DNA from 2 places in the Sporanaerobacter sp. genome. Region 1 is predicted to be linked to the other one. Evidence: a T-box and tRNA genes for the amino acid it is inferred to sense, from the RefSeq annotation. Region 1 holds a T-box; the other holds one or more tRNA genes.

Region 1 (11,186 bases):
GTCTATGTCCACACTCCTATAATTACAGCAAGTGATGCTGAAGGAGCAGGAGAAATGTTTAGAGTCACTACTTTGGATTTAGAAAATTTGCCATTAGATGAGAACAAAAAAGTTGATTTTAAAGAAGATTTTTTTGGAAAAGAAACTAATTTAACAGTTAGTGGTCAGTTGGAAGCAGAAGCTTATGCACTAGCTTTTAGAAATGTATATACTTTTGGCCCAACATTTAGAGCAGAAAATTCAAATACTGCAAGACATGCGGCAGAATTTTGGATGATAGAACCTGAAATTGCATTTGCAGATCTTCGTGATGATATGAACTTGGCAGAAGATATGATGAAATATGTTATAAATTATTGTTTGGAAAATGCAAAAGAAGAAATGGAGTTTTTTAATTCTTTTGTAGATAAAGGACTTTTTGGAAGATTAGAAAATGTAGTAAATTCTGATTTTGGATGTATAACATATACAGAAGCAGTTGATATTTTAAAGAAATCAGGAGAGAAATTTGATTATCCTGTAGAATGGGGAATGGATTTGCAGACTGAACATGAGCGATATATAACTGAGAAAGTATTCAAGAAACCCGTATTTGTTATAGATTATCCAAAGGATATAAAGGCTTTTTATATGAGATTAAATGATGATGAAAAAACTGTTGCAGCTATGGACTTACTTGTACCTGGAGTGGGAGAAATAATTGGAGGAAGCCAAAGAGAAGAAAGACTAGATGTGCTTGAGGGAAGAATGGACGAATTGGGATTAGATAAGGAGGCATATTGGTGGTATTTAGAATTGAGAAAATATGGTGGAACTAAACATGCAGGGTATGGTCTTGGATTTGAAAGAGCTATAATGTATATAACTGGTATGAGCAATATTAGAGACGTATTACCTTTCCCAAGGACGGTTAATTCAGCAGAATTTTAAAATATTGTTGATTTTATATCCTAAATTTGTTATAATACAGAAAAATCATATATAAACTTTGAAGAAAAGTAGTAGGTTTCAAGTTATTTAAAGAGAACTGTTGGTTGGTGCAAAACAGTATTAGCTAAAACTGAACTCGTTTCTGAGTTGTCAAAGTGAAAATAGTAGCTTTGACCGGTTGTAAGCCGTTATATTTTAAAGTGGGAAGATGAAATCTTCCAATTAGTGTGGTACCGCGGAGTAAACCTTTCGTCTCTAATATGACGAGAGGTTTTTTTATCTTTAAAAATATGAGGAGGTTTGAAAAATGGCTGAGTACAATCCAAATGTTATTGAAAAGAAATGGCAAGATATTTGGGAAGAAAAGGAAGTTTTTAAGACTAGTAGCGATAAGTCTAAACCTAAGTTTTATGCTCTAATAGAATTTCCTTATCCTTCTGGGAAAGGATTACATGTAGGTCATCCAAGACCTTATACTGCTTTAGATATAGTTGCAAGAAAAAGAAGATTTGAAGGATATAATGTATTATATCCAATGGGCTGGGATGCTTTTGGACTTCCAACAGAAAATTTTGCAATTAAAAATAAAATTCATCCCAAAATTGTTACAGAAAAAAATGTAGAGATGTTTAAAAATCAACTTAAGTCTATAGGCTTTTCTTTTGATTGGTCAAAAGAAATAAATACTACAGATCCAAAGTATTATAAATGGACGCAATGGATATTTTTGAAGATGTTTGAAAAAGGTCTTGCTTATAAGCAAGAAATGCCTATAAATTGGTGTACTTCCTGTAAAGTAGGTTTGGCAAATGAAGAAGTTGTAAATGGTACTTGTGAGAGATGTGGTGGAGAAGTTGTAAGAAAGGTTAAGAACCAGTGGATGCTTAAGATTACTGAATATGCAGATAGACTTATAAATGATTTGGATACAGTAGACTATATTGAAAGAGTAAAAACACAACAAATAAATTGGATAGGTAAATCTGAAGGAATGGAAGTGGATTTTCAAATCAGTGGCAAAAATGACAAATTGAGAGTTTTTACGACTAGACCAGATACATTGTATGGTTCTACTTATATGGTTATAGCACCTGAACATCCATTGATAGAAAAATACAAGGATGAAATTGAAAATTTAGATGAGTTAAGAGCTTATCAGGAAATGAGTAGCAAAAAATCTGATTTTGAAAGAACTGAATTAGTTAAAGAAAAAACTGGTGTTGAGATAAAAGGATTAAAAGCTATAAATCCAGCCAATGGAAAAGAAATTCCTATTTGGATTTCTGATTATGTACTTATAAGCTATGGTACAGGAGCTATCATGGCGGTACCTGGTCATGACAGTAGGGACTGGGAATTTGCAAAGAAATTTGGACTTCCAATAGTAGAAGTTGTAGCGGGTGGAAATGTAGAAGAAAGTGCATATACAGATACTGAATCAGGAATATTGGTCAATTCAGGCTTCTTAAATGGATTAGAAGTCAAAGAAGCTAAAAAGAAGATAAGCGATTGGCTTGTAGAAAAAGGTCTTGGAGAGAGAAAAATAAATTACAAGTTGAGAGATTGGGTATTTTCTCGCCAAAGATATTGGGGAGAACCTATACCACTAGTTTATTGTGAAAAATGTGGATGGGTTCCTGTTCCAGAAGAAGAATTGCCTGTTTTGTTGCCTGAAGTTGAAAGCTATGAACCTACAGACAACGGAGAATCACCTCTTGCTAAGATGAAAGATTGGGTAGAAACAACTTGCCCTAAATGTGGAGGAAAGGCTAAAAGAGAAACAGATACTATGCCTCAATGGGCTGGTTCATCTTGGTACTTTTTAAGATATATAGACCCACACAATGAAAATGAGTTGGCAAGTAAAGAAGAATTAGATTATTGGCTACCAGTAGATTGGTACAATGGTGGAATGGAGCATACTACACTACATTTACTTTATTCAAGATTTTGGCATAAATTTTTATATGATTTAGGAGTAGTGCCTTGTCCTGAACCATATAAAAAGAGAACTTCTCATGGAATGATACTGGGAGAAAATAATGAAAAAATGTCAAAATCTAGAGGGAATGTAATCAATCCAGATGAGATAGTCAATAAATATGGCGCTGATACATTGAGAACCTACGAAATGTTTATTGGAGACTTTGAAAAAAGTGTTCCTTGGTCAGAAAATGGAGTTAAAGGATGTAGAAGATTTTTGGAAAGAGTGTGGAGATTGCAAGATATCGTCGTAGAAGGCGATGTTTACTCTAAAGAGCTAGAAACCAGTATTCATAAAACTATTAAGAAGGTAACAGAGGATTATGAAAATCTTAAATTTAATACTGCTATAGCAGCCCTTATGTCACTATTAAATGAATTCAATAGTGTAGGTAAGATTACTCATGAAGATATGAGAACTTATCTCATTTTGTTAAATCCTGTAGCACCACATATTACTGAAGAAATTTGGGATAGATTAAACTTGGGCGGTATGCTACATGAGGCTACATGGCCAAAATGGGATAAGGACAAAATCGTAGATGATGTAGTTGAAATTGCTATACAAATAAATGGCAAGGTTAGAGGAAAGGAAACAATATCTATAGACGAGACAAAAGAGTCAATAAGAGAAAAAGTTTTGAAAAATGAAGGTACGAGAAAATATGTTGAGGGAAAAAATATAGTTAAAGAGATATATGTCCCAGGTAAAATATATAATATTGTAGTTAAATAGGCAAGGGATAATTCCCTTGCCTCAAACTATTTTATATGTTTGATTATTAAATTAAATTAAGTTTTTGAATTTGTGAAAATATGTTATAATTGAATTGCTAGTTAAAAAAGTATACCTATTATTTGGAGGTGCGATGTAATGAGAAAAATTTTAGTTACTGGTGCTTTAGGTCAAATTGGTTCAGAACTAACTATGGAATTGAGAAAAATATACGGAAATGACAATGTTGTAGCTAGTAGTAGAAGAATGAAAGAAGGTCAAGAAAAAGTAATTGAATCAGGCCCTTTTGAAATTGTAGAAGTGACAAATGCTGAACAAATTGCAGATGTTGTGAAAAAACATGGAGTAAATACAATTGTTCACTTAGCAGCATTACTTTCAGCAGTTGGAGAACAAAAACCAAATCAAGCATGGAATATAAACATGAATGGTCTATACAATGTATTGGAAGTAGCAAGAGAAGCAAATTGTGCTGTATTTACTCCAAGTTCTATTGCGGCTTTTGGTCCATCTACTCCAAAAGACAAAACACCACAAGATACTATACAAAGGCCAGAGACTATGTATGGTGTGACAAAAGTAGCAGGAGAATTGTTATGTGACTATTACTATAAAAAGTTTGGCGTAGACACAAGAGGAGTACGTTTTCCAGGACTTATTTCTTATGAAACATTGCCAGGTGGTGGAACTACAGATTATGCTGTACATATCTACTACGAAGCATTGAAACAAAAGAAATATACAAGCTTTATCAAAGAAGGTACTTTTATGGATATGATGTATATGCCAGATGCTCTTGATGCAATCATAGGTTTGATGGAAGCAAATCCAGATAAACTTATTCATAGAAATGCTTTCAATATAACTGCTATGAGTTTTGCACCAGAAGATATTGCAGCTGAAATCAAGAAACATATACCAGAGTTCGAAATAGATTATGATGTAGACCCAGTGAGACAAGCTATTGCAGATTCTTGGCCAAATTCTCTAGATGATAGTGCAGCAAGAGAAGAATGGGGTTGGGATCCAAAATATGATTTGTCAAGTATGACTGTTGATATGTTGGAAAAATTAAAAGAAAAACTAAACAAATAGATAAAATAAAAAGTCTTAGTTGAAATACTAAGACTTTTTATTTTATCTATTTTATCTGATTTACAATATCAAAATTGCTCCTATTTAAATACTATGGTATTAGAAAACAAATAGGATGGTGATTAAAATTGAAAAGAATATTAGTGACAGGTGGAGCAGGTTTTATTGGGAGCAATTTTACACGATATTTTTTAAATAAATATCGTGATTGTGAAGTTATAAATTTAAACAAATTGACTTATGCAGGAAATATAGATAATATAAGAGATTTGCTAGAAGATAAAAGACATAGATTTGTTAAGGGTTCTATAAACGATGAAAAACTGTTGCAACAATTGTTTAATGATAAAATTGACTATATAGTTAATTTTGCAGCTGAGTCTCATGTTGATAGGAGCATAGAAGATTCACTTATATTTACTAAAACAAATATAGTTGGAACTCATACTCTATTGGAAGTTGCTCGAAAACATGGGATAGAAAAATTCATACAAGTATCTACTGATGAAGTTTATGGTTCATTGGGAAGAGATGGTCTCTTTACAGAGAATTCTAATATAAATCCATCAAATCCTTATTCTGCAAGTAAAGCTGGTGCAGATTTGCTTTGCCTTTCTTATTACAAGACATATAAATTTCCTGTAATTATTACGAGGAGTTGTAACAATTATGGACCATATCAGTTTCCAGAAAAGCTTATTCCTTTGATGACGATAAAAGCAATAAAAGGAGAGAAATTGCCTATTTATGGCAATGGACAAAATATAAGAGAGTGGATTTATGTATTTGATCATTGTAGAGCGATAGATATGGTTATTGATAGGGGAAAGATAGGGGAGATATATAATATTAGTACAGGTGAAGAAGAAAGCAATATAAATATAGTGAAGGAGATATTGAGACTATTAAATAAATCAGAAGATCAGATTGAATTTGTAAGTGATAGGCGAGGTCATGATTTTAGGTATGCATTAGATAATACTAAAATATTAAAAGAAATAGGATGGAAACCTATTTATAATTTAAAAGATGGATTAAATGAAACTGTAAAATGGTATGAGAAAAACCAAAATTGGTGGAACAAACTAATTGATTAAGGGAGGAGTTTATACTATGAAGGCTCTTATATTGTGTGGTGGAATGGGTAGCAGGCTTTGGCCTGTGACTCTTTCCATTCAAAAGCAGCTTATTCCTATAGCAAATAAACCAATATTATTCTATATAATAGATTCTTTAGTTGAAGCTAATATAGTGGATATTGGAATTTTGTCAAATCAAAAAGAAGAGATTTTTAATAGAGCATTAAGCTTCTACGAAAAAAGAGAAAAAATAAAATACACTTATATAGATCAAGATAAACCAATCGGACTTGCCAATGCAGTTGTTTCCGCAAGGGGATTTATTGGTGATGAAAAATTTATCATGATATTGGGAGACAATATTTATCAATTTAGTTTGAAAAAATTTCTAGATAAATTTAATTCTGAAAAGGTAAACTGTAGTATATTATTGAAAGAAGTTGAAAATCCATCTCAATTTGGAGTAGCTGATGTTTTAAATGGTAAAATAGTAGATTTAGTTGAAAAGCCTAAAAATCCACCAACAAATTTAGCTATTACAGGTATATATGCTTTTGATTCAAATATATTTAAAGCATGCGAAAATATAAAACCTTCATGGAGAGGTGAATATGAGATAACAGATGCTATAAAATGGCTACTAGATAATAATTATAGTGTGACTTATGATATATTAGAAGGAGAATGGAAGGATTTAGGTGGCCCTGAAGATATATTGAAAGAAAATATGAATAAACTTATTGATATAGAAAATAATGTATCGGGAGAAATTATTTCGACTAATATCACTGGGAAAATAGTTCTTGGTAAAGATTCAAAAATAATAAATAGTATCATTAGGGGACCAGTTAGTATAGGAGATGGTGTCATGATACAAAATTCTTATATAGGTCCCTATACATCACTAGGGAACAATGTCTCTATTTCTAATTGTCAAATTGAAAATAGTATTATATTAGATGAATCCAATATTTCAAATATTGATTCTATAATTGATTCAAGTATTGTAGAAAAAGGATCTGTTATCAAAAAAAGTACCCAATTGAGAAAAGTTAATTCATTTTTATTAGCTAAAAATAGTTTGGTCATAGTAGATTAAGTTTGAAGAACATACTAGTAGCGAGAAGATTAAAAAACTTTCTTCTCGCTGTTTATATTTGAGTAAAAGCTCTCAGTTGAAATTTTGTTTATTCCATAAAGTCTTTTAATATGTCATTTATTATTTTTTCATCTTTAATAATATCTTTATCTTTTATTCCATATCTTTCGAAACAAGTTACAGTGTTATGTGTATGGGCATGGCGAATATAGTTGCGTTTTGATATTATTTCATGTGGTAGTTTTATAGCATAGTCATGTCCTCCAGGGAGAGCATATCTTTCACCATCTAGGTATTTATCTACATCATAGATGAGTGTATAATAATTTGGGGATGTATAGAAAAATTTTGCTATTCTATTTTTTACAGAATCATATATATATCCATTTTGATTTATGATGACTTTTGTTTCTTTTGAAGGATTTATATCGTAGAGTTGTTGTATAAAAGTTTTACGATACATATCATCACAGTCTAATCGTATCATATATAGTAAATCATGATTTTTTGTTTTTTCTGAGACTATTTCTGCGAATTCTTCTGATGTCACGAATTTAATATTTTCAGGAAGCTTTTCATATTTTTTGAGTTCGTTTTCTATTATGTTTTTACTTCTAGAATCATATTTTATTAGAGCTAAAAAATTTTGATTTGTTTGAGCTTTAAGACTTTTTAAAGTATAGCCCATAAATATTTTTATTCTATTTTCAATCCAATCGCTACTAAGTCGCTCTTTTTTCATAGGCCATATATTGAAACTACTTTCTATTATCATGATTTTTGTCTGACTATCTTCCATTTGAAATTCTCCTCCAATATGAAGTATTTATTCTATATTTAAAATATATGAACAATAATTTGTTTTGTTACTTTTCATAAATTTAATTCAAGTGGTGAAACTATTTCTCTATAATCATCTGTATATTTTATTATAGGGAATGTTTTTAGAAGTTCACTATCTTTTATTTTCCACGTATGATCTTTTAGATTTGCATGCCGGTGTGCAACAAAATTGTATTTAGAAGTTGAATAAATTTTAAATTCATTTCTTGAAGCTCGTTTCCTAAAATCCGTATCTACTCCACTTCTTAGAGATGTATTAAATTTTACTTTTTTAAATACACTTTTTTTAAAAGCTAATGTGGCACCTGATACATTGGTGACAAAGGAATTTTCTTGATTTCTTTTTCTAAGGGCTAGTGCACTTAAATTTTCAAAATATATAAAGAAAGTATATTTTCCAACTATATCAGCGTTTGTGAAATTGAAAGCTTCCATACATTCCTCCAAATATTTTTCACCATAATAGTCATCATCATCAAATTTAGCAATTATATCTTTTTTAGCTTTTTCTATGCCAAAGTTTAGACAAAATCCTAAATTATATGCTTGATTTATTCTATAAACTCTAATATTTTCATGATTTTCACATTTTTCATCATATAGAGATTTATCTATATTGTTGTCATTTATTATTATGATGAGTTCTTTATCTTTATAGTTTTGTCTATTAAAATTTTCAAAAACATTGTCAATGAAATTTTTTCTATTGGTACATGTAATCACTGAAATACCTCTAAAATTCATGTTTTTACCTCCTAATAGAGTTCCTAATCTAATGTATTTTTTTATGTTTTATTCTGTTACAATATTTAACTTATTATCTATCTTATACATATTATATTTATGAAAAGAGACATTTTAGGAGGAGATAGGATGAATTTATATGAAGAAATAAAAAATAAAAAAGCTAAGATAGTAGTTGTTGGACTAGGATATGTTGGTTTGCCATTATCCATAGCTTTTGCCAAAAGAGCATCAGTTATTGGATTTGATATAAATAAAAATAAAATAGAAAATTTGCAAAAGGGAATTGACATTACAAATGAAATAAGTAAAGAAGAAATAGAAAGTTCTGGAGTTGTATTTACTGATGAAGAGAAACTCCTTAGGGAAGCAAAGTTTTTCATTATTGCAGTTCCAACACCAGTAGTAAATGGTCAACCAGATTTAAAGTTTGTGTTGAATGCTACAAAAATGGTAGCTAGAAATATTACAAAAGGTTCCATAATAGTATATGAATCTACAGTTTATCCCGGAGTTACAGAAGAAATATGTATACCATTGCTTGAAATTGAGTCAGGATTAAAAGTAAGGTCAGATTTTAAAGTATCTTATTCTCCAGAAAGGTTAAATCCAGGAGATATTACAAACAGGCTTGAAAACATAAAAAAAATAGTAGCTGGTATAGATGATGAAACTGTTGAAATAGTTTCAAAGGTATACGAAATGGTAGTAAAAGCTGGAATATATAAGGTAGATAATATAAAAGTAGCAGAAGCATCAAAACTAATAGAAAATGTACAAAGGGATGTAAATATTGCACTTATGAATGAAATATCTATTATACTAAATAAAGCCAAAATAGACACAAACAAAGTATTGGAAAGTGCTAGGACAAAGTGGAATTTTTTAAATTTCACTCCAGGACTGGTAGGTGGTCATTGTATAGGAGTGGATTCCTATTATTTAATGTTCAAAGCTAGAGAATTAGGATATGACCCTAAAATTATTTATGAAGCAAGAAATATAAATGAGTATATGGAAGAATACGTTGTCAATAATATTTTAGATATATTGTCTTCTAAAAATAAAAAAATAAATAAAGTTAAAATAGTTGTATTTGGTATTACTTTTAAAGAAAATTGTTCAGATATAAGAAATACTCAAGTAGCTAAAATAGTAAAAAGGTTGGAAGAAAAGGGAGCTATTGTAGAGGTAGTTGATCAAGTTGCCAATGGCGAAGAAGTTTTAAATAATTTCAATATAAAATTGCATTCTATAGGATCTATAAAAGAGGCGGATATACTGATATTTTCAGTACCTCATAAGGAGTTTTTAAAACTTAATTTAGAAGATTTAGATAAAATGTACAAAAAAGATGAAGAAAAGATACTGATTGATATAAAAGGAATGTTTGACAAAAAAGAAGCATTAGAAAATGGGTATATCTATTGGCGACTCTAGTTTTCCTATTACTTTGCATTGTTTTATCAATTCATCATCATCGATATTCCAAGTGTGATTGTTGTGTCTTATATAAATATAATAATATTTGTTGGTAGAAAAAATTTTATAGCCTTCTTTTATACAGTCTTTGCAAAACTGTAGATCTTCACCAATATTTTTATCGGAAAATTTTACATTTTGAAATACCTCTCTATCTATCAACATAGTAGCTCCCTCTACTCTATAAGTATATCTATTTTCTCTTTTAGGATTTTTTATTGCTAAGATATTATTTTTTTGAAAATAAATATATGTAGTAGATTTTCCTATTATGCTTGCCTCGGTATAGAGAAAAGGTTTTATTGAGTCTTTAATGTATTCATGAGCATAAAAATCATCATCATCAAATTTAGCTATTATTTGATAATTTGCTTTTTCTACAGCATAATTTAAGCATTCTCCTAAAGATATTTTTTCATCTAATTGATAAATTCTTATATTTTCATTTTCATATTTACTAGCTTCTTTTCTCCATTCGTTTAAATTTAGTAAATTGTTGTTTAATATTATTATTAGTTCTTTTTTCAAAAAAGATTGATTTAGAAAATTGTTAAATATATTGTACATGCAGTTCAATCTATTAGTTGGGGTAATTACAGATACTCCTTTGCTGGAAAGTCTATCTAAATCATCAGGTTCAATTTTAATAAATCGGTTTGATGGAAATACAACATTCATACTCATATTCATACTCCTAAATTTTTATTTTACACATATAAAGATGTAACAAATATTTATATTTTAAAATATTTATAATATAAAGAGGTGAAGAAAATGAAAGACGAAAAATATTATATAGCTGTATTTAAATCTAAAAATTATGCTATACAAATTCAATATATATTAGAAAATTTAGGATATAGCTGTTTTCAGCTCATTTCAACACCATGTGAATTAAAAGCTGGATGTAGCTATTCTATCAAATTTAAAGATATAAATTATTTAGAAATTTTGAAAAGAGAAACTAGCAAATTAAATACTGATATAGAAAGTCTTTATTGCATCGAAAGAAAAAATGGGAAAAAGACAATTAAAAATCTAAATTATCTCATTTAAAAAAAGCAAGCAATTTTTCTAAAAAATTCACATCATCTTTTTTTTTAATTGCCTTTTTTAAGGTGAGTATATCATTTTCTATATTATCTATGGATATTTGAATTTTCTTGATTATACTGTTCATTTCCATTATGCTTTC
Region 2 (11,186 bases), 720 kb from region 1:
CTGGTATTCTAATTCCAAAATATATGTTTTTTCTAGTCATTTTAGGTGTCAGTATTTGCAAAACCAACAAAATAATATAAAAAGACAAGTTCATGATTATAATATAAATCCTATCTTCCATTTTCTCTCTCCCTCCTGCTTTCAATATACTCATCAAAATACCTTTCGCATTGTTTTAAAAACTCATCTTTTCCCATTCCCCTACAATAAGCATCGGCAACAATAAATTTAAGTTCTTTTTCCAAACTATCATAGTATTCTTTAGTTGCTTCAGGCAATATATCTTTGACCATTGCACCTTTTCTTCTATCTATAACTAAATATCCTTCATCTTTTAAGACATTGTATGCTTTGTTCACAGTATGCAAATTTATGCCAATATCTTCTGCCAGCTGTCTAACTGAAGGCAATTCTTCCCCTGTATTTAATTCTCCCTTAGCTATACCTTCAATTATTTGTCTCCTCAGCTGCTCGTAAATAGGCATTTCTGATTCAAAGTCAATTTTTAGAATCATATTGTTTCATCCTTTCTATTTGTTATATATATTATATAACAGCAGTGATGGTATTGCAACTATTTTTTCATTTTTTGAAGGATTTTATTAACCATTATAGAATATACTACTAGTAGGTGATAAAAATGAAAAGTTTAGCTATTGATTTTTTAGAAAATTGCGAAATCAATACGAATATCAAATACTCTAATAGAGAACTACTCACTTCTTATAGACTGAAAAAAGATATAAATGCAAGAAATGAACTTATAATAAACAATATGGGTCTTGTATATAAAGCAGCTAAGAAAAGATCTAATGTAAATTCTTCTTTCGCTTTTGAAGATTTAGTGCAAGAAGGAGTCATCGGAATGATGAAAGGAATAGAAAAATTTGACTTAAACAAAAATACTAGTTTCTCCACATACATATATTATTGGATTACTCATCAGATGGATAGAGCTATTATGAACAATGGTAGACTCATAAGACTTCCTGCTCATATATGGGAAAAGGTAAATCAAATCAATCAAATAGAAAATGAAAATCAATCTCTAAACAAAGAAATCAACCCAAACTCTGTACCTGAAGAAATAAAAATGGATGAAAAACTATACAATGACATAAATTTCTATAGAAAAACATATAATAGCTTTGTTTCCCTAAATACCACTATAAATCTAGACAATGAAGATTCTTATGTTGAACTTCAAGACTTCATTCCTTCAGATGAACCTTCTATTGAAGAAATAATTGTAGAAAAAGATTTGAAAGAAAATTTAAATAAGGCTTTAAATACCCTATCCCCTAGAGAAAAAGAAATATTAGCGCTTAGATTTGGTTTTAATGACAATGAACCAAAAACTCTAGAAGAAATAGGAGAAAAATATCATCTTACAAGAGAAAGAATAAGACAAATTGAATCTAAAGCGATAAATAAAATAAAATGCTCAAGCAACAAAAATATCCTTCAAGAATATTTAAGCTGCCCTTAACTAAGGCAGCTTATTTTCATATTCGTAACTTAATGCAAAATTTACTCTTTCTTCACAAGATGGATGGCTATAATACCATATTTTATACATATTACTTGGCCTAGGAAGTGCTAGACTTCCTTCATGAAGTTTTATGAGAGATGAAGCAGTGGCTTCTTTATTCCTTGCCAATTCCAATTCGAATTTATCTGCCTGCCATTCCAATTGTCTAGAATAAGTACTCACAATGGGCGAAGCAAAAAACATATAGAAATTCAAGACAAATATTAAAAGAGGAAGACATGCAATATCATATAGATGCCTAAAACCAAAATACCCATTGGAACCCTTTAGTAGCCAAAGAGAAGTCTTATCTACCAAAAATAACAACAATGTAGAAGAAATTCCTCCTAAAATTATACTTTTCCAAATATGTCCCTTTACATAATGACCTATTTCATGAGCTGCTATAGCTACTACTTCTTCTCTTTCCAGATTTTCTATGGTAGTGTCCCAAATTACAATTCTTTTAGACTTTAAAACTCCTGTCATATAGGCATTCATCTCTTTTGTATCTGCACTTTTATTTACTTGATAAATTTTTGCATCTCCCACTTTAGCCTTCTCAAGTAAAACCTTTATATCTCTTTCAAGTTCCTTATCCTCCAATGCAGTATATTTGTTGAATAAGGGATCAATATACATAGGACTTACGAAACTTGAAAAAAAATATACAGGAATTGATATAAGTCCTAAATACAGCCACCATCTATTTGGACTCTTGTATATAAGATAAAACGGAAACCACATAAAAAGTAAAGATAAAACTAAATTTAAACCGAATTCTTTAAATACAATTTCAGCCCATCTTCCAATAGATTGATTTGAAAGACCAAATCTGTGCTTAATTACAAATCCACTATAATATCTAATAGGAAGAGTCAATATAAAATCTATGAGAATGTATAAAACTAAATATATAAGTATTATGTAAAATCTATTGTTAGTCCTATTTTCAGCAAATGCTTTGATTTTACTTGACAATCCAGTAGTTAATATTAAAAGTGGAATCAAAAAACTTACAATTAAATTTACTGCCCAAATTTTTAAATTAGTTTTTCTATAAGCATAGGCTTCTTTTGAAATATTAGGATACTCCAATTTTAACTTTTGCATGTTCTTATATTCACTGACAAAAATTAATGCTATGAAGAGTATTAGAAATAAAAAAAAGAAAATGAAAAATAATATTATTTTTTTATCCAATTTACCACTCCCTCTCTTATATATTATAAGTAACAATAAGGTCTCCTATTACATATTTTATATTAGAAACATAAGGAGGTGTATCTTATATGATACAAAACAATATCAAGACATCTGGCTGTACACCAGATCAACAATCCAGTCTATTATTTTTCTTTTTACTTTTAGTAATCTTGTTCCAAGGACCATTGGATTGGTTATTTGGAAGTGATGATAGCCTATTGTTTTTCTTCTTGCTATTGGTTATTTTGTTCTGCAACCCTTACAGTTTTTGCTAAATCCATGAATAGCCCTTGTCAACCATGCTTGTGACAAGGGCTTTATCTCTATGGTCTAAAATTATAGATCAATTTTATTTTCTATTAAATATCCAGTACCCAAGAAAGTAGCTACTCCTATGAAAATGGTATAAATCAAGGAACCAATGTTCATAAAAGTTCTACCTCCAGCTGAAACTATCACACTTGCACTATTTATACTCATAAAATTCATACTTTCAAGCATACTCAATTGTTCTATCGCTCTTTGAGTAACCACCTTGAAGCTATTTAAATCTAAATAATATGGAACTGCCTTGGTTATTTTTAAAGTAGTATATCCTATTAGACCATTTAAAATTAAAAATATTGCAAACCACATCCCACCAATTTTTTTGTTTCTAAAAGTAACTCTACCTAGTGCCATAGAAAAATAAATGAGTATCAAAGTCACTACTCCACTAATAAACATAGTCATTCCAACGGCTACAGTTTCTGTATTAAATACAGAAAATATTTCCCTAAAGCTTATATCAAATTCTATAAATCTTGAAAGCATAAATCCATTATATAATAGTATTACAACTCCTAGTATAATGAACCACATAAGTGCCACCAATAATTTTGAACCTAATATCTGATTTCCTGTAAGAGGCAATGTAAAAGTTAAATATCCTCTGTCTTCATATAGTTCTTTTTTAAAAGAATCTACTATATATAAAAATGCTGCAAACAATGCTACAAACATGATGAGATAAGCCACGCCACCTATAGCTCCCATATTGCTCTGCTTAAATTGATAAGAATAGAATACTGTAGTAAGTATCAAAACTATTGCCAAAACTCCCAAAATAAATTTATAACTTCCTTTTATTTCATATTTCATATATCTACCCATATTTATCCCTCCTATTCTCCAAATACTTCTTTATAAATTTCATCAATAGATTTACCTTTTTCTTCTCTCAAGGCTTCTGCGTTTCCTTTAAGCAGTATTTCTCCTTCCCTTAAAAACACTACCTCATCAAACAAGCTTTCCATATCTCTAACTAAATGAGTAGTTATAATCATTGAACTACTTTCGTTGTAATTGTTTATTATAGCATCTAATATTTTATCCCTAGCTACAGGATCTACTCCTGCAATTGGTTCATCTAGTATATATAGCTTAGCTCTTCTAGACAATACTAAAGTCAAATTTAATTTTTCATTCATACCCTTTGACAAAGAGCTTATCTTCATGTTTTTTTCAAGCTTCATAAAATCGAGAAGCTTCTCTCCCCTATTTTCATCAAAGTCAGAATAAAAATCTTTGTAAAATTTAAAAGCATCATCTATCGTCATCCAATTGTACAAAAAATTTCTATCTGGCAAATACGATACTATAGATTTTGTATATACCCCTACATTGTGCCCATCTATAAATACTTCTCCTTTAGACTGCCTTAAAAGTCCAGTGAGTATTTTTATAAGTGTAGTCTTTCCACTTCCATTAGGTCCAAGTATTCCTACTACTTTTCCACTTTCAATATCTAAACTTAAATTGTTTAGTGCTTTTTTACTCAAATAATTCTTTGACAAACCCTTAATTTCGACTAAGTTGCCCATTTCTATTCCTCCTTTTTTTTGTTGTCCAATATTATTTCAACTATCTCTTTATATTCAAAACCCAATTCCTTCATTTCGGAAATAAAGTTGTTGACAATGTCTAATGCCATACTTTTTTTCAAATTCTTAATTATTTCTGTATCTTCTATGACAAAAGTCCCCATTCCTCTTTGAGTAAAGACTAGATTTTCTCTTTCAAGTTCTTGATAAGTCCTCTGGACTGTATTTGGATTTACCTTTAATTCTGATGAAAGTTCTCTAACTGATGGCAATTTATCACCTCCGTTTATTTCCCCTGAAACTATTTTCTTTTTTATATAATTCATTATCTGTATATAGATAGGTAGCTTATCATCAAATTCCATTTTTTCACCTCCGTGAATATCGTTGTATGTTAGTGCACTAACTATATAGTACACCAATGCACACCCAGTGTCAATAGAAAAAACAAAAAAGGCTTCCATTGAAATCATTAAATTTAAGGAAACCTTTTTTTTAAAAATCATATATCTAAAAATTATATATATGTTCCGGTCAAACCATTCACAATTTTGTTTCTATTTTATTTTTTGTTTTTCTGCTCTTGGATCAGATACCACTTCATAGCCACCCATAGCAGCAAATGAAATCAATATAGCATTTATTATGGTAAGTACCACACCTTGAACTCCATTACCTGATTTTGCAAATACGAAAGTCAATATAAGGGATATAAGAAAAGTATAAAGTCTTACGGCACCATCTCCAAAGCCTTTCTTTACGAAACCTTTGGTAAACTGTACTATGATACTAGTAGCAACTACCAGCCCTGTAAAAGTGCCTAAAACATCTGGGGTCATAAAATTGTCATACATATCTTCACCACCATATTTTTATTATATATAAATAATATTTTGGCAAAGACCTAAATATGACAAAATTTAAAGTGTGAATATAAAAATATATTTTTATATAAAAAATTTTGAGTATATCTATTGCTGATGCTAATTCATGCTGTTACGCTACTATGGCACAAGCAACTGAAGATCAACAAGCAAAACAAATGTATGAAAGAATGACTTCTGAAATAGACAATCATCTTCAATATTTAGAAGGTAGATTAGATTACCTAAATCAAAACAATAAACTTAATCAACAATAATGAGATTATAATATGAATATTGGCGCGCCCTGAGGGACTCGAACCCCCGACCAACTGATTCGAAGTCAGCGACTCTATCCAACTGAGCTAAGGGCGCAAGAAGAACTAATTCCATTATAAATGGAATTAGTCCTTTGGTCAAATACATTTACATATCAAATTCCATCTTTTTAACTACTATGCCATCTATTTTCTCCAATGCTTCTTCAAATTCAGCAAGTTTTTCATCTTCTCCTACTACAAAATCTAACAATATAATACCCATCTCACTACAAATCTTTTTAGATGGATCAGTATCATGAACTCCCACACGTGTTTTGATATAACAGCCATATTCAGTGAGTATTCTTTGAAGTTCTAATGCAGTATCACTTCTTCCACCAACTTGAATTCCTAATATAGCTTTTTTCATAAGCAACACCCCTCATAAGATTATTTTAAATTATTTATACCCCTTTTTTATGGCAATATTACTTATTTGAATTCTATTTAAAAATCGAATAGGAAATACACTATTCCCAAGACCACTATCTATATATAAGGTAGTATTCCCTATTTTAAACAATCCTTTATCATGTTTTGGAAAATATCCTTGTCCTGGTGCCACTATAGCTCCAATTATAGGAAATCTAACCTGTCCTCCATGGGTATGCCCTGCAAGAATTAAATCTTCCTTGCCTTCAGAATAGGATATAGGTCTATTAGGGGAATGAGAAAGCAATATAGTATAGCTTTTTTCATCTATCCCATCTAATGAATTTTTATAATCATTTTTATCTATATAAAAATTTACTCCACATATATTCATTTCTGTATTATTTATATGAACTCTAGTATTTTCATTTTCTAATACAAAAATACCCATTCTTTTTAAAATTTCAACAAATTCCTTACCTCTATTATTCCTTATTTCATGATTTCCCCAGACAAAATATATTTTATCAGTTATATTTTTTAAATCTCTTATCATACTTATTGAATAATCAAAATCCTTAGTCTTTGCATCTATTATGTCTCCTGTAAGAACTATAATATCGGGATTTATACTTTTAATCTTTTTTATAAATCTTTTTTTATTTATAAATCTATTGTTGTGAAAATCTGAAACTTGAACTATTTTTATATCATCTTTTATTTTTTCACTATTTAGTTTTACCTCGTTTACTTTAAAAAAACTAATTTGTATATAAATATATGCAACTAATATTATAGCTAGAAAAATAAATATAAAAAATTTCATTTTCATTCCATATTTTCCCTCCCAGTTCAGGGTAATAAAAAAATTGGCCTTCGCCAATTTTTTATGGTGCGGGAGAGAGGACTTGAACCCCCACGTCAATGACACTAGATCCTAAGTCTAGCGCGTCTGCCAGTTCCGCCACTCCCGCAAGTGGTGACCCATCGGCGACTCGAACGCCGGACACCCTGATTAAAAGTCAGGTGCTCTACCGCCTGAGCTAATGGGTCATGTTTTTTAAGTTTATCACAGTATCTATTTTGTTGTTTTGATGATAATTGGTAATTCGGACTAAGCGATTCACACAAAATCGAAATACACGATTTTGGTTCTCTGCTTATACCGCCTGAGCTAATGGGTCATGTTTTTATATATGGGGTGGATAGTGGGATTCGAACCCACGACCTCCAGAGCCACAATCTGGCGCCCTAACCAACTAGGCCATATCCACCATATCTAATATTGGTGCACCTAGGAGGATTCGAACCCCCGGCACACGGATTAGAAGTCCGTTGCTCTATCCAACTGAGCTATAGGTGCTCGTATCTGGAGCGGGTGAAGGGAATCGAACCCTCGCTGCTGGCTTGGGAAGCCAGTGCTCTACCACTGAGCTACACCCGCAAAATCTTAGGCTTGCTACTAGGTACTTATTCAGTGCCTTTTAGCAACTGTACCACTAAGCGATGTACACAAAATCGAAATGCAGTGCTCTACCACTGAGCTACACCCGCAAAATCTTAGGCTTGCTACTAGGTACTTATTCAGTGCCTTTTAGCAACTGTACCACTAAGCGATGTACACAAAATCGAAATGCACGATTTTGGTCCCCTGCTTATACCACTGAGCTACACCCGCACTGCTCAAAATGTTTTGCCCCCAAGCTTTTCCGCTAACAATTTAAAATTATAGCAGATAAAAAACGGCTTGTCAATATATAAAAAATTATATTTCTATTATTTTTGATATTATTTTTTCTTGTATTTCTAAAATCCCAAAACTCTTTCTAGACATATTTCTCGGAATAGTTGGACTACCTGGGTTCATGAAAAGTATCCCATCATATTCTTCAATAATAGGAGTATGAGTATGTCCAAATAAAACTACATCTGCTCCTTCTTCTTTAGCTTTGTAAGAAAGACTAAATAAATCATATTTTACATTGTATTTATTGCCATGAGTCAAAAATATTTTCTTTCCATTTATATTTAGTATTTCCTCCTCATTAACTCCTTCACGGTCAAAATCACAATTTCCTTTTACTCTTATAGTATCTATATTCATTTGCCTTTCTATTTCAAAAGAATCATCTACATAATCACCTAAATGTATTATAAGATCTGGTTTTTCCAATATCTTTGCAAATTGTATAAACTTATCTATCTTTCCATGAGTATCACTTACTACAAATATTTTCACCATTAGTCGCCCCTATAATATTCTTTAGTTCTTTTTTTAATTCTTCCAAAGCTTTAGCTCTGTGGCTTATTTTGTTTTTTACATCTTCTCCTAGTTCTGCAAAAGTCTTGTTATAGCCATCTACTATAAACAATGGATCGTATCCAAAACCACTATCTCCTTTAGATTCAAATCCTATCTTTCCTTTACACTCTCCATATACAGTTTTGACTTGTTTATCTTCTGTGACTATAGCAATAACCGTTTTGAAAGTTGCAGTACGCTCTTCTAAAGCTACACCTTCCAATTTTCTTAAAAGTTTTTTATTGTTTTCTTCATAAGTAGCATTTTCTCCTGAATATCTTGAAGAATAAATTCCAGGTTCTCCACCCAATTTGTCCACAAAAAGACCTGTGTCATCAGCAATAACTATTCCATCTACTTTTTCTGAAATAGCCATTGCCTTTTTTATTGCATTTTCTTCCAATGTAGTCCCATCTTCTTCAACTTCAATATCTCCAAGACCTAAATCATCTTTAGAGTATATGTTTACAGGCAGTCCTTTTAATATATCTTTTATTTCCTCTACTTTATGAATATTTCCAGTAGATAGAATTATTTTCTTATTCATTTTGGTTTTCTCCTTCCATATTGCTAGGCTTTTTACCTACAAGTTCTCCTATTTCTCCTAAAGAGTTTTTTTGCATTGATATAATCTCTCTATTGCCCTTTCTTGCCAATGAAATTAAAGTATTTAATTCTTCTATTGAGAAAGTATTTTCTTCTCCTGTTCCTTGAATCTCAACAAATCTATCATCATCCGTCATAACTATATTCATATCTACATCCGCCTTAGAATCTTCTTCATAACATAAATCAAGCACTGGAACTCCTTTAACTATACCTACACTTACAGCTGAAACAAAATTTTTAATTGGAATATATGGAATTTCACCTTGTTTGTAAAGTACATAAAATGCATCTACAAGAGCTACAAAAGATCCTGTAATAGAAGCAGTTCTTGTGCCACCATCAGCTTGAATTACATCACAATCTATGCAAATAGTTTTTTCTCCTATAACTTTTAAATCAACTACGCTCCTCAAAGCTCTTCCTATAAGTCTTTGTATTTCTTGAGATCTTCCCTCTACTTTTCCTCTAGAAGAATCCCTTACCTTTCTTATGATAGTCGAACCTGGTATCATAGAATATTCTGCTGTTAGCCAACCTGTATTTGTACCCTTCAAAAAAGGAGGAATTCTATCATCTATCATGGCAGTACATATGACCTTGGTTTCTCCCATCTCCATAAGTACTGAACCTTGTGGATGCTTTAAAAAATTTCTAGTAATATTTATTTCTCTCAATTCATCATATTGTCTTTTGTCTATTCTATCCATCAAAACATCTCCTATATTTAATGTTCATTATTTATGATAACAAAAAAGCAATTATTTTTCTATATATAATGAAATTTTACTCACAAAATAAGCTGCCCAATTTGGCAGCTTAATATTCATTTGCAAAAGCAGGTATTGTTTCATTGTAATCAACTTGTATCCCTGCTTCCTCCAATGTTTTACCTTCAACTAGCAATTCAACTTTTTCTATCTTTTCAAATTCACTTAGTGTAAGTCCTATACTTTTAGATATTTCATCAAATATATACTTTTCATTTATTGAATCTATGGAATTAAAAGATAAATCTACATAAGCTACTCCATCCCTTATTTCTATGCCCTCTAAAGTTACCCCTTGTGGAATACTAGAATAAAGACTTGCCTCAGCTGGAGGGCCTTTAAACAATTCTTCCAATGCTGTAAACACATTGGGCATTGGAGCAAGAGTTGGAATGGTTACAGGTATAAAATACTCAAATTCTTCATTTCCATTTCCTTTAAAGTATACTACCACTTTCGATCTATATTCTTCTGAATTTTTCACAAGATTTATATCTTCTCTCCTCATTGGTCCATTTACCTGCATTCCATATTTAAAAACAGGTGCGGAATTTCCTTCTATCAAAAATTGTACTTCTTTTATAGCAGGAAATTCTGTGAGTGTATATACTACACCTTTAATTAAATTTTCTTCATCTTTTTCCGATTCGTAATTTAAAATTTCTTTTGAAAAATCAACTTTACAAATTCCTGTTTCTCCATCAATAGTCATACCTCTTATTTCAGTACCAGCAGGTATTATGGGAATAAGCCCAGTTTGGTCTAAACTTTCCCTCAAAGAAGGACTATCAATCATATTTTTAAGAGCTAATTTTGCAATACCCTCTTCCCAAGGAATTTTTTTCATCACAGGAACCAGAAAACCTTCAGCATTTTTAAAATAAAGCACTGTTTCTCTCAAACCTTCATCTTCTGTCATATCGTATTCTTCACTATCACTTCTGATTATCTCTATATCATCATCTTTTGAAAAAAGTCCTTTAAAACCGCCTTTTCCGCTGCAAGCACTTAAATTAATTCCGATAGCTAAAATAAGTACAATAAGTAAAATTTTCTTTATATTGTCCATCTCCCCAACCCTCCTTAGCTTTTCTAATACATTATATTAGACGGCAGGGGATACTATGATTATTTCTTTTTTATTGGAACAAAATAGCCACCACTGACAGGCTTTATACTATTTACAGTTATAAATGCATCTGAATCACTTTCATATATTATTCTTTTTAAACTATCTAAATCTTTTCTATTTAGTGCAATATTTAAAATTTGTCGTGTTCCTTCTTTTCCATAGCCTTCAACTACTGTGATTCCAAATCCTTCTTCTCTCAATTTATTCAAAAGTTCTTCATTT

What was found. A T-box is a leader RNA that pairs with one kind of tRNA and senses whether it is charged. The one in region 1 lies ahead of leuS (leucine--tRNA ligase), so its partner is inferred to be a tRNA-Leu.
Region 2: it encodes a tRNA-Leu, which carries the amino acid that the T-box ahead of leuS (leucine--tRNA ligase) is inferred to sense. The anticodon was not compared.

Annotation. Positions count from the first base shown of each region.
Region 1 covers NZ_CP181252.1:1,978,184-1,989,369, forward strand. The annotation lists gene asnS (asparagine--tRNA ligase) at 1-930, shown strand, start outside; T-box leader at 980-1,190, shown strand; gene leuS (leucine--tRNA ligase) at 1,238-3,649, shown strand; gene ACFWUA_RS09865 (L-threonine 3-dehydrogenase) at 3,788-4,744, shown strand; gene rfbB (dTDP-glucose 4,6-dehydratase) at 4,873-5,841, shown strand; gene ACFWUA_RS09875 (glucose-1-phosphate thymidylyltransferase) at 5,858-6,922, shown strand; gene ACFWUA_RS09880 (glycosyltransferase) at 7,011-7,721, opposite strand; gene ACFWUA_RS09885 (glycosyltransferase) at 7,796-8,509, opposite strand; gene ACFWUA_RS09890 (nucleotide sugar dehydrogenase) at 8,639-9,949, shown strand; gene ACFWUA_RS09895 (glycosyltransferase) at 9,917-10,675, opposite strand; gene ACFWUA_RS09900 (DUF3343 domain-containing protein) at 10,766-11,047, shown strand; gene ACFWUA_RS09905 (hypothetical protein) at 11,040-11,186, opposite strand, start outside.
Region 2 covers NZ_CP181252.1:433,710-444,895, forward strand. The annotation lists gene ACFWUA_RS02095 (hypothetical protein) at 1-121, opposite strand, end outside; gene ACFWUA_RS02100 (GntR family transcriptional regulator) at 111-515, opposite strand; gene ACFWUA_RS02105 (RNA polymerase sigma factor RpoD/SigA) at 641-1,489, shown strand; gene ACFWUA_RS02110 (M48 family metallopeptidase) at 1,490-2,644, opposite strand; gene ACFWUA_RS02115 (hypothetical protein) at 3,074-3,889, opposite strand; gene ACFWUA_RS02120 (ABC transporter ATP-binding protein) at 3,901-4,599, opposite strand; gene ACFWUA_RS02125 (GntR family transcriptional regulator) at 4,602-4,964, opposite strand; gene ACFWUA_RS02130 (hypothetical protein) at 5,157-5,453, opposite strand; gene ACFWUA_RS02135 (DUF1657 domain-containing protein) at 5,606-5,740, shown strand; tRNA gene ACFWUA_RS02140 (tRNA-Arg) at 5,761-5,837, opposite strand; gene ACFWUA_RS02145 (hypothetical protein) at 5,889-6,152, opposite strand; gene ACFWUA_RS02150 (metallophosphoesterase) at 6,183-6,986, opposite strand; tRNA gene ACFWUA_RS02155 (tRNA-Leu) at 7,045-7,128, opposite strand; tRNA gene ACFWUA_RS02160 (tRNA-Lys) at 7,132-7,207, opposite strand; tRNA gene ACFWUA_RS02165 (tRNA-His) at 7,352-7,428, opposite strand; tRNA gene ACFWUA_RS02170 (tRNA-Arg) at 7,441-7,517, opposite strand; tRNA gene ACFWUA_RS02175 (tRNA-Gly) at 7,525-7,598, opposite strand; gene ACFWUA_RS02180 (metallophosphoesterase) at 7,920-8,396, opposite strand; gene ACFWUA_RS02185 (XTP/dITP diphosphatase) at 8,371-9,003, opposite strand; gene rph (ribonuclease PH) at 8,996-9,772, opposite strand; gene ACFWUA_RS02195 (GerMN domain-containing protein) at 9,882-10,901, opposite strand; gene ACFWUA_RS02200 (DUF2179 domain-containing protein) at 10,961-11,186, opposite strand, start outside.